4 regions of the Streptomyces sp. NBC_01707 genome follow, and region 2 is predicted to be linked to each of the others. Evidence: riboswitches for the same ligand, from Rfam matches in the RefSeq annotation. Region 2 holds a riboswitch; each other region holds the start of a gene.
The links. A riboswitch is a leader RNA that binds a small molecule or an ion and turns the genes downstream of it on or off. The one in region 2 is predicted to bind cyclic di-AMP.
Positions count from the first base shown of each region.

Region 1: linked by a shared signal. The riboswitch ahead of OG963_RS09360 (LysM peptidoglycan-binding domain-containing M23 family metallopeptidase) and the one ahead of OG963_RS27065 (transglycosylase family protein) in region 2 are both predicted to bind cyclic di-AMP.
Region 3: linked by a shared signal. The riboswitch ahead of OG963_RS19585 (C40 family peptidase) and the one ahead of OG963_RS27065 (transglycosylase family protein) in region 2 are both predicted to bind cyclic di-AMP.
Region 4: linked by a shared signal. The riboswitch ahead of OG963_RS36755 (C40 family peptidase) and the one ahead of OG963_RS27065 (transglycosylase family protein) in region 2 are both predicted to bind cyclic di-AMP.

Region 1 covers NZ_CP109190.1:2,048,569-2,052,102, forward strand. Annotated here, with positions in the region: gene OG963_RS09350 (STM4011 family radical SAM protein) at 1-409, shown strand, start outside; gene OG963_RS09355 (SGNH/GDSL hydrolase family protein) at 468-1,319, opposite strand; gene OG963_RS09360 (LysM peptidoglycan-binding domain-containing M23 family metallopeptidase) at 1,495-2,343, opposite strand; cyclic di-AMP (ydaO/yuaA leader) riboswitch at 2,347-2,503, opposite strand; gene OG963_RS09365 (alpha-galactosidase) at 2,799-3,534, opposite strand, start outside.
Region 2 covers NZ_CP109190.1:6,002,978-6,006,511, forward strand. Annotated here, with positions in the region: gene OG963_RS27055 (cytochrome P450) at 1-433, shown strand, start outside; gene OG963_RS27060 (transglycosylase family protein) at 539-1,486, shown strand; cyclic di-AMP (ydaO/yuaA leader) riboswitch at 1,787-1,957, shown strand; gene OG963_RS27065 (transglycosylase family protein) at 1,961-2,659, shown strand; gene eno (phosphopyruvate hydratase) at 2,943-3,534, shown strand, end outside.
Region 3 covers NZ_CP109190.1:4,379,842-4,383,375, forward strand. Annotated here, with positions in the region: gene pcrA (DNA helicase PcrA) at 1-1,646, opposite strand, end outside; cyclic di-AMP (ydaO/yuaA leader) riboswitch at 1,905-2,071, shown strand; gene OG963_RS19585 (C40 family peptidase) at 2,079-3,224, shown strand; gene OG963_RS19590 (hypothetical protein) at 3,320-3,534, opposite strand, start outside.
Region 4 covers NZ_CP109190.1:8,195,608-8,199,141, reverse strand. Annotated here, with positions in the region: gene OG963_RS36765 (ATP-dependent Clp protease proteolytic subunit) at 1-546, shown strand, start outside; gene OG963_RS36760 (hypothetical protein) at 554-862, shown strand; cyclic di-AMP (ydaO/yuaA leader) riboswitch at 1,166-1,362, shown strand; gene OG963_RS36755 (C40 family peptidase) at 1,366-1,839, shown strand; gene OG963_RS36750 (ATP-binding protein) at 2,459-2,890, opposite strand; gene OG963_RS36745 (helix-turn-helix transcriptional regulator) at 3,095-3,534, shown strand, end outside.

The DNA.
Region 1 (3,534 bases), 4.0 Mb from region 2:
CAACGCGGCCGAGGGGCGTAGCTACACGGACGAGGAGGCGGACCGCTGGACGTCCCTCGACCCCCTCTTCCCGTACAGCCGGGATCCGCATCGCTCGGCCGGGATGCCCTGCCGGACCGGCGAGTCGGTCATCTCGGTGGACGGGGACGGTACGGTGCGCCGCTGCCACTTCGTCCCGGCCGAGCTCGGCAATCTCTACGACGGCAGCTATCGGCGGGCGTTGGGCCCGCGGGCCTGTCCGCTCGCCGTGTGCGACTGCCACATCGGATATGTGCATCTGGAGACGCTGCCGCTGTACGACGTCTTCGCGGGCGGGGTGCTGGAACGCATACCGGCCGAGCCGGCGGGCGTACCGGCTCACCGGGATCAAGCGTTGCTGCCGTTGTTCCCGGTCGGCGGACGAGCCTGATCGAACCGGACGGGTCGCTGCGAGCGCGCCCGTCCGGCCGAAGAGGACACCGCGCCGGTCACAGCGGCAACAGGTCGGGGCGCTTCGCCTCGACGTGGTCACCGGAGGACTCGCCGCGCAGCCGCCGCCCGATCCAGGGCACCAGATATTCGCGGGCCCAGTGGATGTCGTCGCGCCGTACCTCGAGCGTGCCGCGCTGTGCCTGCGGCGGCCACTCCTGGTCGGGGTCGGCCGGCACATCGAGGCCGAGGACCTGGGCGGCGCGCAGCGCGACCCGGGTGTGTCCCTCGGCCGACAGGTGGAGCCGGTCGTCGTCCCAGGCGCGCCTGTCCTGCACGGACCGCAGCGACCACAGGTCGAGGACCGGGCAGTCGTAGCGGTCGGCGATGGACCGCACATGGGCGGTGTAGGTGGCGATCTTGCCGCGCAGATGGCGCAGTACGGGAACGCCGCGGGTGTCGAAGCCGGTCGTGACCATGACGGTGCCGACCGACCGTGTCAGGTCGGCGACCGCGCGCTCGAACCGCTCGGCCACGTCGTCGGGGTCGGTGCCGGGCCGGATGATGTCATTGCCGCCCGCGCAGAAGCTCACCAGGTCGGGGGCGAGCTGCTTGGCGCGCGGCACCTGTTCCTCGACTATCTGGTCGAGGAGGCGTCCGCGTACGGCGAGATTGGCGTAACGGAAGTTCCCGTGAGCCGAACCGGCGGAACCGGTGTTCGTCGCCGCGTCGGGGTCGGGGAGCTGGTCCGCGAGGAGTACGGCGAAACGGTCCGCCCAGCCGACGAAGGTTCCGTCCGGGCCGGGGTCACCGACCCCCTCGGTGAAGCTGTCGCCAATCGCTGCGTACGACCCGATGGCGCCATGCCGGTTGTTGACGCCACGTTGATTTTTTCTCGAATCGTCTGCCACAAGGGCACATCCTGCACTGCCGAATGTGACCTACGCGACCGTAATAAGGGGTTGACGGGAGGTGAGATAGACCACCCGGTCAGGTTTTGGTAAAGAGGGAATAAGCGAAGGGGCGGTGCGCCGCCGCGCACCGCCCCTTCAACAAGCCGTTCGGATCAGGCCTGATCGGATCAGATCAGACGGAGATTCCGTGCGACGCCAGGAAGGCGACAGGGTCGATGTCCGAGCCGTACGCGGGACCGGTGCGGACCTCGAAGTGGAGGTGCGGGCCGGTGACGTTGCCGGTGGCACCGGAGAGGCCGATCTGCTGGCCGGTCGAGAGGGTCTGACCCACCGAGACGGAGAGCGCGGACAGGTGGCCGTACTGCGAGTAGTGGCCGTCGGCGTGCTTGACGACGACCTCGTTGCCGTACGCGCCACCCCAGCCGGCAGTGACGACGGTGCCGGAGGTGATCGCCTTCACGCTGGTGCCGGTGGAGACCGGGAAGTCGATGCCGGTGTGGCTGCCACTGGACCAGTTGGCACCGGAGGCACGGTAGTTGGTGGTGTGCTTGCCCGGAACCGGGGCGACGTAGCCGGAGCTGCTGCTCTGGGCGGGCGCGGGCTTGGTGACCGCCGGAGCCTTCGACGGAGCCGGGGCGGCCGGCGTGGTGCCGGTGGCCGCGGCAGGGCCGCCGAGGGTCAGCTTCATGCCCGGGTGGATCAGGCTCGGGTTGCCGCCGATGACCTCACGGTTGTCCTGGTACAGCTTCTCCCAGCCACCCTCGACCTTGTTGTCGGAGGCGATCTTCGACAGGTAGTCGCCGGCGACGACGGAGTACGTCCGGGTCTCGGACTGCTTCTTCGCGACCGGGGCGGCCGGAGCGGCGGCGGAGTGCGCGGCGGGGGCGGCCTGCTCCGCGGCGTGGGCACCGGTGGCACCGAGCAGCGGGAGGGCGATGACGGCCCCGCCGGCGCCGACGGCGGCAACGCCACGAGCGATGGTGCTGGACTTCGGACGACGGTGCTTACCCGATATGGGCATGAAGAATTTCCTCTCCGGCGCCTACGAGGTGAGCTGTCGGGTTCGGGCTGGAGATGCCCGGTCGCATGAGGTGCGACTTCACCCCGAGCCGGCCGGATTTCTCCGGTCGGCGGCTTACCTGGTTCCCCCGCTCCTGCCACACGATGAGTGGATGCGAATTCCGGTCGGCGGCAGGATTAGGCGGTCCGTCCGGATTGACGGTGACCGTAAACGAGTGAGGACGAGCAGAACAAGCCATCGGTTGCGTGCCGGAATCCGCGCCAGGAAATCGGCGCGGAATTCCGGTCACACTCCGTGGATTAAGGATCTTGGCTTTCCGCGCGGTGCACGGAATCCCCGCCCCCCGCACCAGCACACACCGTCACAGATATGATCCCGCTCACGAAAGGCCCCTCATCTACCGCTGAATCAGGGCATGTTCGACTAAATGCCTCAATACGGACATGTCATGAACATCATCCGCGGCGGAGCCTCAGCACCTTCGCGTCCAGATCCCCCCGCAGGCCGGTGTGCAGCCCCTGATGCAGCAGCACGGAACCGTGGTGGACGGCCCCGGTGTCCGAACAGGTGTAGGTCGCCGTGGGGTCGAGCCCACGCAGCCGCAGGACCGGCGGCAGCTCCCCGTACCTCTGTGTCTCCAGCCACATGAGCACGACGGTCTCGTCACCGCGTGTGTACTGCACGGCGCCGAGCCCGCCACGCGGCGCACGCAGCCGGTACAGCGCACCGTGCTGCACCACCGGGCGGATCTCCTTGTACAGGTCCACCCAGCCCCGGGCCTCGGCCAGCTCCTCGTCGCTCCACTCGGTGAGGTCTCCGCCGACCCCGAGCACCCCGGCCATCGCGCTCACGAACCGGAAGCGCAGCGAGCTCACCCTGCCGTTGAGCTGGACATTCGGACTGTCGGTCACCCAGGCGGCCATCACTCGAGCCGGATGGATCTGCCCGAAGCCCTCCTGGATGGCGAGCCGGTCCAGCGGGTCGGTGTTGTCGGAGGTCCACACCTGGTCGGTACGGGCGAGGATGCCCAGATCGATCCTGCCACCGCCGCCCGAGCAGGACTCGAAAGCGACACCGGGGTGAGCCGCCCGCAGCCGGTCGATCAGCGCGTACAGCGCATCCACATGCTCGATCCAGAGCTTCTGCGGATACTCCTCGCCCGGCCACCCCGCATCGGTGAAGCAGCGGTTG
Region 2 (3,534 bases):
GACCGGCATCGAGGAACTGCTGCGGTACGACGGTCCGGTGGAGCTGGCGACCTGGCGGTTCGCCACCGAACCGCTGGAGCTGGGCGGGCAGCGGATCGCGGCGGGCGACCCCGTACTGGTGGTCCTCGCCGCCGCGGACCGGGATCCGGAACGGTTCGCCGACCCCGACACCCTCGACCTCTCCCGGCGTGACAATCAGCACCTCGGCTACGGTCACGGCATCCACTACTGCCTGGGAGCGCCGCTCGCCCGGCTGGAGGGACAAGCCGCGCTGGCCACCCTTCTGAGGCGCCTCCCCGATCTGCGCCTTGCGGTGGAACCTACCGATTTGCGGTGGCGCGGGGGGCTCATCATGCGCGGACTGCGCACTCTTCCCGTGGAGTTCCATCCCGGACATCGCTCCGGTGAAGGTGACGCTCTGTCAACTCCGTGACTTTCACGTGATCTGCGCTGCATCGACTTGTGACAAGCGTTCGAGTGCCGCTACGTTCACCGTTCGACTCACCAGTCACTTGTCAGTCACACGGAAGGCAACTCCATGGGCTCCGCGAACGGCAGACACCGTCGCCCTCGTCAGGCACCTGCCATCGTCGTCGCCGCAGGCGTCACCGGCTCGGCCATCGCCATCCCGCTGCTCGGCGCGGCCGGCGCGCACGCGGCCGACGCCACGACCTGGGACCGGGTCGCCGAGTGCGAGAGCGGCGGCATGTGGAGTGCCGATCTCGGCAACGGCTTCTACGGCGGTCTCCAGTTCTCGCAGGACACCTGGAAGTCGTACGGCGGTGAGGCGTACGCCTCGCGTGCCGACCTCGCCAGCCGCTCGCAGCAGATAGCGGTCGCCGAGAAGGTCCTCGACGACCAGGGGCCACGGGCGTGGCCCAGCTGCGCGGTGATCTCCGGGCTCACGGTGGACGGAGCGCTGCCGGGTGTCGACCCGGGAAGCCTGCTGTCGACCGACCCGACGGAGAGCGCGGACCCGTCCGACGAGGCCTCGGACGAGGCGTCGGACGAGGCGAACGCCACGGGCGGATCGAAGTCGTCGTCCGACAAGTCGTCGGAGAAGTCGTCCGGCAAGGCCTCGGGGCAGGCGTCGGGTGCGGCATCGAGCGAGCCGTCGGCCGACGTGCCGGATACGTCCGGTTCAGCCGACTCGTCCCGATCTTCCCGCTCTTCGGGCAACGAGACGGGTGGTAAGCACCGTGGCGCGCCGGCTCCCGAGGTGAGCCAGGGCATGGGAACGGGTGGTGACCGCGACTCGGGCCGCCATGCTTCCCGCGGTAACAGTGACGGACGCGACACGCGCGACTCGGCCGCCGACGGCACATACACCGTTCGGCCGGGCGACAACCTCTGGGCAATTGCTGATGCACAGAAGGTTCATGGCGGATGGCCGGCGCTCTATGAGGCAAACAAGAGTGCTGTCGGCGACGACCCGGATCTCATTCTTCCTGGCCAGAGCCTCGATCTCGGTGTGAAGGCGGAGTGAGACCAATCTGATCAACAGCTTAAATCACCCCAAAAATAGGGGTAGTTCAGAGGCCTATGTCCACTTATGCGTAAGTGAGACATGGGTCTCTTTGCGTTAATCGGCGTGTCTTGTCGGTCAGGCCTGTCCGTATTGCCCCCCACCTGCGAAAACGATGACCGGCCGGACGTGAGTAGGGGATGATTGTCGGTTATGTCCGTCTTTGAATGTGGGGGTTGCGTGCGTTTACGGTCGGAACCGCTCGCACCGCGGGCCCCGTCGATCGTCACGCCGAATCCTGCCGTCGGTCGAAGGGAACAGACGCGTAAAGCGCCGTAGGCAGGAGCGGGGGACCCAGGTAAGCGCCGGAACCGATGGTCGAAGGACCGTCAGGACCGGCTTGGGGTGAAGTCGCGTGCTAGGACATGCGGCCGGGCAACTCACTTGGCCCGAACCCGACAGCTCACCTCGTAGGCGTCGGTGAGGAGAAGTTGCATGCTGCTGAACAGCAAGGGCAAGCACCGTCGCCCGTCCAAGGCCGTCCGTGTGGCCACGCTCGCCGGTGTCGCCGGTGCCGCCATCGCCGTTCCCCTGATGGGCGCCACGGGCGCCTCCGCGGCCTCCGTCGCCACGTGGGACGCCGTCGCCCAGTGCGAGTCCGGTGGCAACTGGTCCATCAACACCGGCAACGGCTACTACGGCGGCCTGCAGTTCTCGCAGTCCAGCTGGGCTGCCGCCGGCGGCACGCAGTACGCCCCGCGGGCCGACCTGGCCACCAAGGCCCAGCAGATCGCCACCGCCGAGAAGCTCCTCGACATGCAGGGTCCGGGCGCCTGGGGCTGTGCCGGCGCCGGCAACCTGACCAACGACGGTGTCGACCCGGGTGTCGACACCGGCTCCGCCGCCGCGAAGCCGGCCGCGCCGAAGCCGGCCGAGCACACCGAGGCCCCCACCGCCTCCCGCTCGGACCGCGGCACCGCCCCCGAGGCCGCGAAGACCGTCACCACGCCGACCGGCCAGAAGGTCGCGAAGGGTGACGGCGAGTACAAGGTGAAGGCCGGTGACTCGCTCAGCAAGATCGCCGAGGCGCACAAGGTGAAGGGCGGCTGGCAGCAGCTGTTCAAGCTGAACAAGAACATCGTCAAGGACGCCGACCTGATCTTCCCGGGTCAGCAGCTCCACCTGACGAAGTAGTACGAGCCTCGGCAGAAAAGCTCTCTCTCCTCCCTGAGCACCCCGACCCGGCGCGGATTCCCCCGTACGCGCCGGGTCGGGGTTTCTGCGCTCAGCGTTCAACTGTTGTGGTTACCGCTCAGTAGATTTCGCAAGATTTGCCCGTCTTCGGGTGCCCTTGGGTCCTTTTTCGTCCCAGGAGGCGGGCGGTCGCCGAACGCAGTGCGCCAAGGCGGTTAGGCTCTTGGCGCAAGGCCAAAGCGACCCTGCACAATCAGCGTCACATCCCAGAAGGAGATGCCTCGTGCCGTCCATCGACGTCGTCGTAGCCCGGGAAATCCTCGACTCCCGCGGAAACCCCACGGTCGAGGTCGAGGTCGGCCTCGACGACGGCAGCACCGGCCGTGCTGCTGTTCCGTCCGGCGCCTCCACCGGTGCGTTCGAGGCCATTGAGCTTCGCGACGGTGACCCCAACCGTTACCAGGGCAAGGGCGTCGAGAAGGCCGTCCTCGCCGTGATCGAGCAGATCGGCCCGGAGCTCGTCGGCTACGACGCCACCGAGCAGCGGCTGATCGACCAGGCGATGTTCGACCTGGACGCCACCGAGAACAAGGGCTCGCTCGGCGCCAACGCCATCCTCGGCGTCTCGCTGGCCGTCGCGCACGCCGCCTCCGAGGCCTCGGACCTGCCGCTGTTCCGCTACCTCGGTGGCCCGAACGCGCACCTGCTGCCCGTCCCGATGATGAACATCCTCAACGGTGGGTCGCACGCCGACTCCAACGTGGACATCCAGGAGTTCATGATCGCCCCGATCGGTGCGGAGTCCTTCTCCGAGGCCCTGCGCTGGGGCGCCGAGGTCTACCACACGCTGAAGAAGGTCCTGAAGACGAAGGGCC
Region 3 (3,534 bases), 1.6 Mb from region 2:
ACCACGGCGGGGCCCGCGCCCGACTCGACGATCGTGCGCAGCTCCTCCATCAACGTGTTGAACCGCTTGACGGCGTTGGCCGAGCGGGCCGCCATGCCGTACGCCTCGTCGACGCGGCGCAGTGCCTGCGGGAACGTGATCTTCTCGCGCAGCGACAGGGCGTCGATCATCGCCTCGGCGCGGTCGCCGATGCCGCGCTTCGGCACGTTCAGAATGCGGCGCAGCGGGACGGTGTCCTCGGGGTTGGCGAGGACCCGGAGGTAGGCCAGGATGTCCCGGACCTCCTTGCGCTCGTAGAAGCGCACGCCGCCGACGACCTTGTAGGGCAGGCCGACGCGGATGAAGATCTCTTCGAAGACGCGGGACTGCGCGTTCGTCCGGTAGAAGATGGCGACATCGCCCGCCTTGGCGTCGCCCGCGTCGGTCAGCCGGTCGATCTCGTCGGCGACGAACTGCGCCTCGTCGTGCTCGGTGTCGGCGACATAGCCGGTGATCCGGGCACCCTCGCCCGCGTTCGTCCAGAGGTTCTTGGGGCGGCGGCTCTCGTTGCGTTCGATGACCGCGTTGGCCGCGGAGAGGATCGTCTGCGTGGAGCGGTAGTTCTGCTCCAGCAGGATCGTCGTCGCGTTCGGGTAGTCCTCCTCGAACTGGAGGATGTTGCGGATGGTCGCGCCGCGGAAGGCGTAGATCGACTGGTCCGCGTCACCCACGACACACAGCTCGGCGGGGGCGTCGGCCGGTCCGGCCGGGCCCACCAGTTCGCGTACGAGCGTGTACTGCGCGTGGTTGGTGTCCTGGTACTCGTCCACGAGGACGTGCCGGAAGCGGCGGCGGTAGTGCTCGGCGACATCCGGGAACGCCTGGAGCAGATGGACCGTCGTCATGATGATGTCGTCGAAGTCCAGTGCGTTGGCCTCGCGCAGCCGGGACTGGTACATCGCGTAGGCCTGGGCGAGCGTCTTCTCGAAGCCGTCCGCGGCCTGCCCGGCGAAGGTCTCCTCGTCGATCAGCTCGTTCTTCAGGTTCGAGACCTTCGCCGTGAACGACTTCGGCGGGAAGCGCTTCGGATCGAGGTCCAGATCGCGGCAGACCAGGGCCATCAGCCGCTTGGAGTCGGCGGCGTCGTAGATCGAGAACGACGAGGTGAAGCCGAGCTTCTTCGACTCACGGCGCAGGATCCGCACGCACGCGCTGTGGAACGTCATGACCCACATGGCGTTGGCGCGCGGTCCGACGAGCTGCTCGACGCGCTCCTTCATCTCGCCCGCGGCCTTGTTGGTGAAGGTGATCGCCAGGATCTGGCCGGGATGCACCCCGCGCTCGGCCAGCAGATGGGCGATGCGGTGGGTGAGCACCCGGGTCTTGCCGGAGCCGGCCCCGGCGACGATGAGCAGCGGCGACCCCGCGTGCACGACGGCGGCACGCTGCTCGGTGTTCAACCCGTCGAGCAGGGCGGCGGCGTCGATGACGGGGCGGTGGGCGCCGTCCCGGTAGTACGCGTCCCTGGGCGGCGGGGGCGCGTCGAACACGCCCGCGAAGAGATCCTCCGGCACCGCTTCGGGTGCGGAGTCCTCGGGGGGCGGCGGGGGCTCTTCCTCCGAGTGCTGGAGGCCGGCCAGGAAGCTGTCGTCAAAGAGGCTGCTCATCGCTTGACGAGTCTAGGCCGCCGCACCGACACCGTGCGGCCGCATGGCGAACCGCACCCGGCGCACGGGCACACAGGGAGAGCGTGCGCCCACACCGCGTAGAGGAAGAGGGGGCGGCCCGGCCCGCATCCCCGGCTCCGCCGACAAGGTCACGAAAATGTATCGGGCATATCGAACATCAACCTTCACAGCGGCACCACGGGTTGGCTAGCGTGCTCGATCGGGCGGCCCGTACCCCCTGAGGCGAACCACGCCGAGCGGGCGCCCACGCCGAATCCGGGCTGCCCTCGCGGGAGTTCGGAACCGGGGACCCACATGCATCACCGGGGTGAATCGGTCCATATCTCCACATCCGGACCGTAGGGCAGCCTTCCGTTCCGCCCGAACCCGACAGCTAACCCGGTAGGCGGTCCACGGAAGGAGATGCCGGCCTTGGCGTCGCATCGCAAACCGCGCACCCGGATGCGCTCCACCACGCCCGCCGTCGGGCTCACGACGGCCGCCCTGGCGGGTGTGACCCTGCTCTCCACACAGAGCGCCACGGCCGCCCCGGCCTCGCCGAAGCCCAGCATCGAGGACGTGCAGAAGAAGGTCGACGACCTCTACCGGCAGGCGGGCACCGCGACCCAGCAGTACAACCAGGCGAAGGAGGCCTCCGCCGCGCAGCGGGGCAAGGTCGACGCGCTGCTGGACGACGTCGCGAAGCGTGCCGACAAGCTGAACGATGCGCGCAGGGCGCTCGGCAACTACGCGGCGGCGCAGTACCGCACCGGCTCCATCGCGCCGAGCGCCACATTCTTCCTGGCCGACGACCCGCAGTCGTACTTCGACGAGAACCAGCTGATGGCCCGGATGGCGGGCCGGCAGCAGAAGGCGGTCACGGACTTCCGTACGCAGCAGGCCGCGGCGTCGAAGAAGCGCACCGAGGCGGCGAAGAGTCTGGAGACGCTCACCGAGTCGCAGGCCACGCTGCGGACCAGCAAGGAGAACGTCCAGAAGAAGTTGGGCGAGGCCCGCGCGATGCTGTCGAAGCTGACGGCCGAGGAGAAGGCGCGGCTCGCGGCGCTGGAGCGGAAGAAGGAGGCGGAGGCCAAGCGCAAGGCCGAGGAGCTGGCCCGTCAGCAGGCGGCCGCCAAGGCGGAGGCGGACCGCAAGGCCGAGGAGGCCGCGAACCAGGCCGGATCCGGCGGTGACACAGGGACCGGGACCGGATCGGACAGCAGCGCCACCACGAAGGCCGACAAGGTCCTCGCCTTCGCCCGCGCCCAGTTGGGCAAGCCGTACGTCTGGGGCGCGACGGGCCCGTCGTCGTACGACTGCTCGGGGCTGACCCAGGCCGCCTGGAAGGCGGCGGGCGTCGACATACCCCGTACCACCTGGGACCAGGTGAAGATCGGCACGCGGATCGCGACGGCGGATCTGCAGCCGGGCGACCTCGTCTTCTTCTACGACGACATCAGCCACGTCGGCATCTACAAGGGCGACGGCATGATGATCCACGCGCCGAAGCCGGGCGCGAACGTCCGCGAGGAATCGATCTACTACATGCCGATCTACGGCAGCGTGCGGCCCGGGTAGCCACGGCCCCGGACGGCGACGGGCCCCCGCCGGAAGGATCCGGTGGGGGCTCGCGCCATGAAGGACAGGGACCGGCCCGGGCGGCAGCGGCCGGCTCAGGTCCAGAGCGTCGCGATGAAGATGTTGGCGACCGTCAGCCCGCCGACCGCCGCGAAGACGCCCTTCTCGACCCTCTCCTCGTCCCGCTTGACGTACACCAGCGCGAGGATCACGACCAGGACCGCCAGCTTCACACCGATCTTGATGTTGTTGACCGGCTGGTCGTCCGCCTGGTTGAGCCCGACCAGTGCGATACCGGTGACCAGCATGG
Region 4 (3,534 bases), 2.2 Mb from region 2:
CTCGCCGAGCGGATCGTCTTCCTCGGCACTCCGGTCGACGACACCGCCGCCACCGACCTGATCGCGCAGTTCATGTACCTGGAACACGCGGCACCCGACCGGCCCATCTCCCTCTACATCAACTCCCCCGGCGGATCGTTCGACGCCATGGCGGCGATCTACGACACGATGGAGTACCTCACCTGCGAGGTGGAGACCTTCTGCCTCGGACAGGCCGGTTCCAGCGCGGCCCTGCTGCTCGCCGCGGGCGCCCCCGGCCGGCGGCACGCCCTCCCCGGTGCCAGGGTCGTCGTGCAGCAGCCCGCGCTTCCCGAGGCGCTGCAGGGCCAGCCGTCCGATCTGGAGATCGAGGCACGGGAACTGATCCGCATCCGTGAGCAGCTCACCCGCCTGCTGGCCCGTCACACCGGGCGAACTGCCGAGCGGATCGCCGCGGACATCGAGCGCGATCTCATCCTCGACGCCCCGGGCGCCAAGGCGTACGGCCTGGTGGACCACGTTCTGGAGAACCGCAAGAAGTCGCTCCCGCCGAACGCCGCGAGGTGAACACCCGATGCAGCCACCGGAGTTCCCGCCGCTGCCCGCACTGACGCGCGCCGAGGCCGAGTTCATCGACTGTTATCTGGAAGTGCTCGACCAGTTGGGGCGGATCAACCCCGCACACGGCAGCGACACCTACGGCGCGCTGCGCGCCGCGCAGGCACTCGCCTCGCGGGCCGTCGCCCTGCGGAACGCACTCGCGTCGATGCACGAGCGCGGTGAAGCGCAGATCCACGCCGCCACCTTGGCGCGAGCGCTCCGCGTGTTGGACGGGGAACGACGGGCCCGACGGGTCACCGTGCCCCCTGCCCAGACGAGTTGATCAACTCCCTTCCGCGACACGCCCGGCGGCCTGATCAAAATTCCTCGCTCGTTCGGCGTAGGAGGTCCCCCGCGCGAGGGATTGTTCAACTTGCGCCCCCGGAGTGGCCGGTGAACGGAGTCTGCCATTCCGCCGCTGGTACGGGACCGGTCGGGGAGACCGGCCGGGTTCACGGTGCGACTGTACCCACCCGTACGGGTCAATCACGACGAAACTTCCATATCGCAGTGAATCCTAGGAAATCCGGCACTCGGTGAGTCAAGATCCGTGGGACGACAAGCCCCCGCCACCGCGGCGGGGCGGTTCGGGCGGACGCCGAGTCCTGCCGCCGCCCGGATGCCTGGTCGACAGAGGTGGATCGGCAGGAGTGGAGGACCCGAGCACAACGGGTCGACCGGACATCCGGTCGACCCTCGGGGTGAAGCCGCCGAGTGCGGCCGGGCAACTTCGCCAGCCCGAACCCGACAGGTCATCCTTCACAGGCGGCTGACGAAGGGTTGCGCATGACTGCGCAGGTTCATGTCCCGTCTCTGCTCACCCGGGCCGGCACCGCCACGGTTCTGACGCTCGCCGCCGTCGGCGGCTCCGTGATCGCCCCCGGCGCTGTGGTCGAAGCCCAGGCCGCGGCTCATTCCACGAAGGCGCTCAACATCGCCGCGTCGAAGAAGGGATCGCCGTACCGGTACGGGGCCACAGGCCCCCACCGCTTCGACTGTTCGGGTCTGACGATGTACGTGTTCAAAAGGGTGGGCAAGAAGCTCCCCCGCACGGCCCAGCAGCAGTACAACAAGACCCGGCACATCTCGGCCTCGCAGCGACGCCGTGGCGATCTGGTCTTCTTCCACTGGGGGCGCGGCGTCTACCACGTAGGGATCTACGCCGGTAGGGGCAGAATCTGGCACTCGCCGAAGACCGGTTCCGTGGTGCGGCTGGAGAAGATCTGGACGCGGAGTGTCTGGTACGGACGGGTCCGCTGACCTCCGCGTCCTCCGCCTTTCAGGTGGCCGGTCACCTCCGTCGGCCCGGGGCAGCAGGGTGCCGGTGGCCAGCACCGTCCCCGGCGCGGTGCGCGCTGCGCGCCGCAGCCGCCCTCGGCGCAGCACGCGTCCTGATCCGGTCACGGAAGGCCCACCGGCCCGCCCCGCGTCGGAGCCCCGTCCGTGGTGCGGCGCGGCGCCGCGTGCAGAGCGCTGATCCCGAGGTGGAGGACGTACACCCCGCCGCGGAGTGGAGAACACTCCGGCCGAGGCGGGGGGGGTGACATCCGCCATTGGTGTGCGGGTACCGGTCCAGGGCCGACCTGCGCCCCGGTCGATGCGGGGATCGGCACGGCGGTGGTGCCTGAGACGGTCGCCGCGATGGCGCCGACGCACCCGTCCACGCGACGGGGAAACCGCGCCTGTCCGGCGGACCATCGCTGTGGCGCACCTCGGCGAGTGGGCCGGCCGCGACGCTGTGCGCACTGCCGCGCGACGGCTTCGGGAGGGCCGCTCAGTGACCATGCACGGCGACGGCCGACGACGCCATCGCTACCGCCACCGGCGACGCGACGTCCGGGCCGGGCCGGGCATGAGTCAGGGTCTGCGAGGACGGTGGTCAGGTCTGGACGGGGAACGTCCAGGGGAGCTCGATCCAGACGGTCTTGCCCCCTTCGGCGGTCGGCGTGACCGTGAGCCGTCCCCCGCACTCCTTGGCCAGGCAGCGAATGATCACCATGCCGCGCCCGTTGTCCTGCCGCACGGCAGCGGGCAGTCGCTGGGGCCAGCGGGGGTGACTGTCCGTCACCCCGAGATGCAGCTGTTCCTCCCGCTCCAGCCGCAGGTCCACCGTGAAGGTGGGCGACTGGCCGAAGGTGTGCTGGACGGCGTTGGTGGTGAGCTCGGAGACGATGAGCCGGATGGTGTCGGCAGTCTCCGTGTCATCGGGGAGACCCCAGTCGGCGAGCACTTCCGCCACGTATCTCCGGGCCGAGGAGACCGAGAGCGGCTCGCTCGGCAGAGTGACACGTGCTTCTTGATGGTCTGCCATGGCGAGCCGTCCTTTTCCCGCCCGGACCGACCCGCGATCGACCCGGGATGCGCTTCGCGCCAGACTGCCACTGATCCGGCCCTCCGTGACGGCGATCCACCAAGATATGCATATATCTGTCGCTCGAAGCGGTGAACTATGGCCCGGAATAACGCACATGGGCGGCAAGATGGCCCCTCGGCACGAGAGGGAGGGAGGCCGCGCATGCAGCACGGTCCCACGGTGCGCCGCCGCAAGCTCGGGGAGGAGCTGCGGAGTCTGCGCCACACGTCCGGACTGACGAGTCGTGACGCTGCACAGCTGCTCGGCTGGCATCAGTCGAAGGTGAGCCGGATCGAGACCGGTACCAGCGGTGTGAAACCGGCCGATGTGAGCCGACTGCTGGATGCCTACGGTCTGGACGACCCGCAGTTGCGGACGCTACTCGAGACGCTCGCGGGCTCGGCGGGCGGCGGCGGAACCGGCTGGTGGCACGCCTACCGCGGTCTCATCCCGCCCCAGTACCGGGACTTCATCAGTCTGGAGTCCCAGGCCCGAACCGCCCGCACGCTGGAGACCTCGGTGGTGCCGGGGCTCCTGCAGACCGCCGATTACGCGCGTGCGGTGACCCGTGCGTCGCTGGACGGACTGCCCGCCGGCCAGCT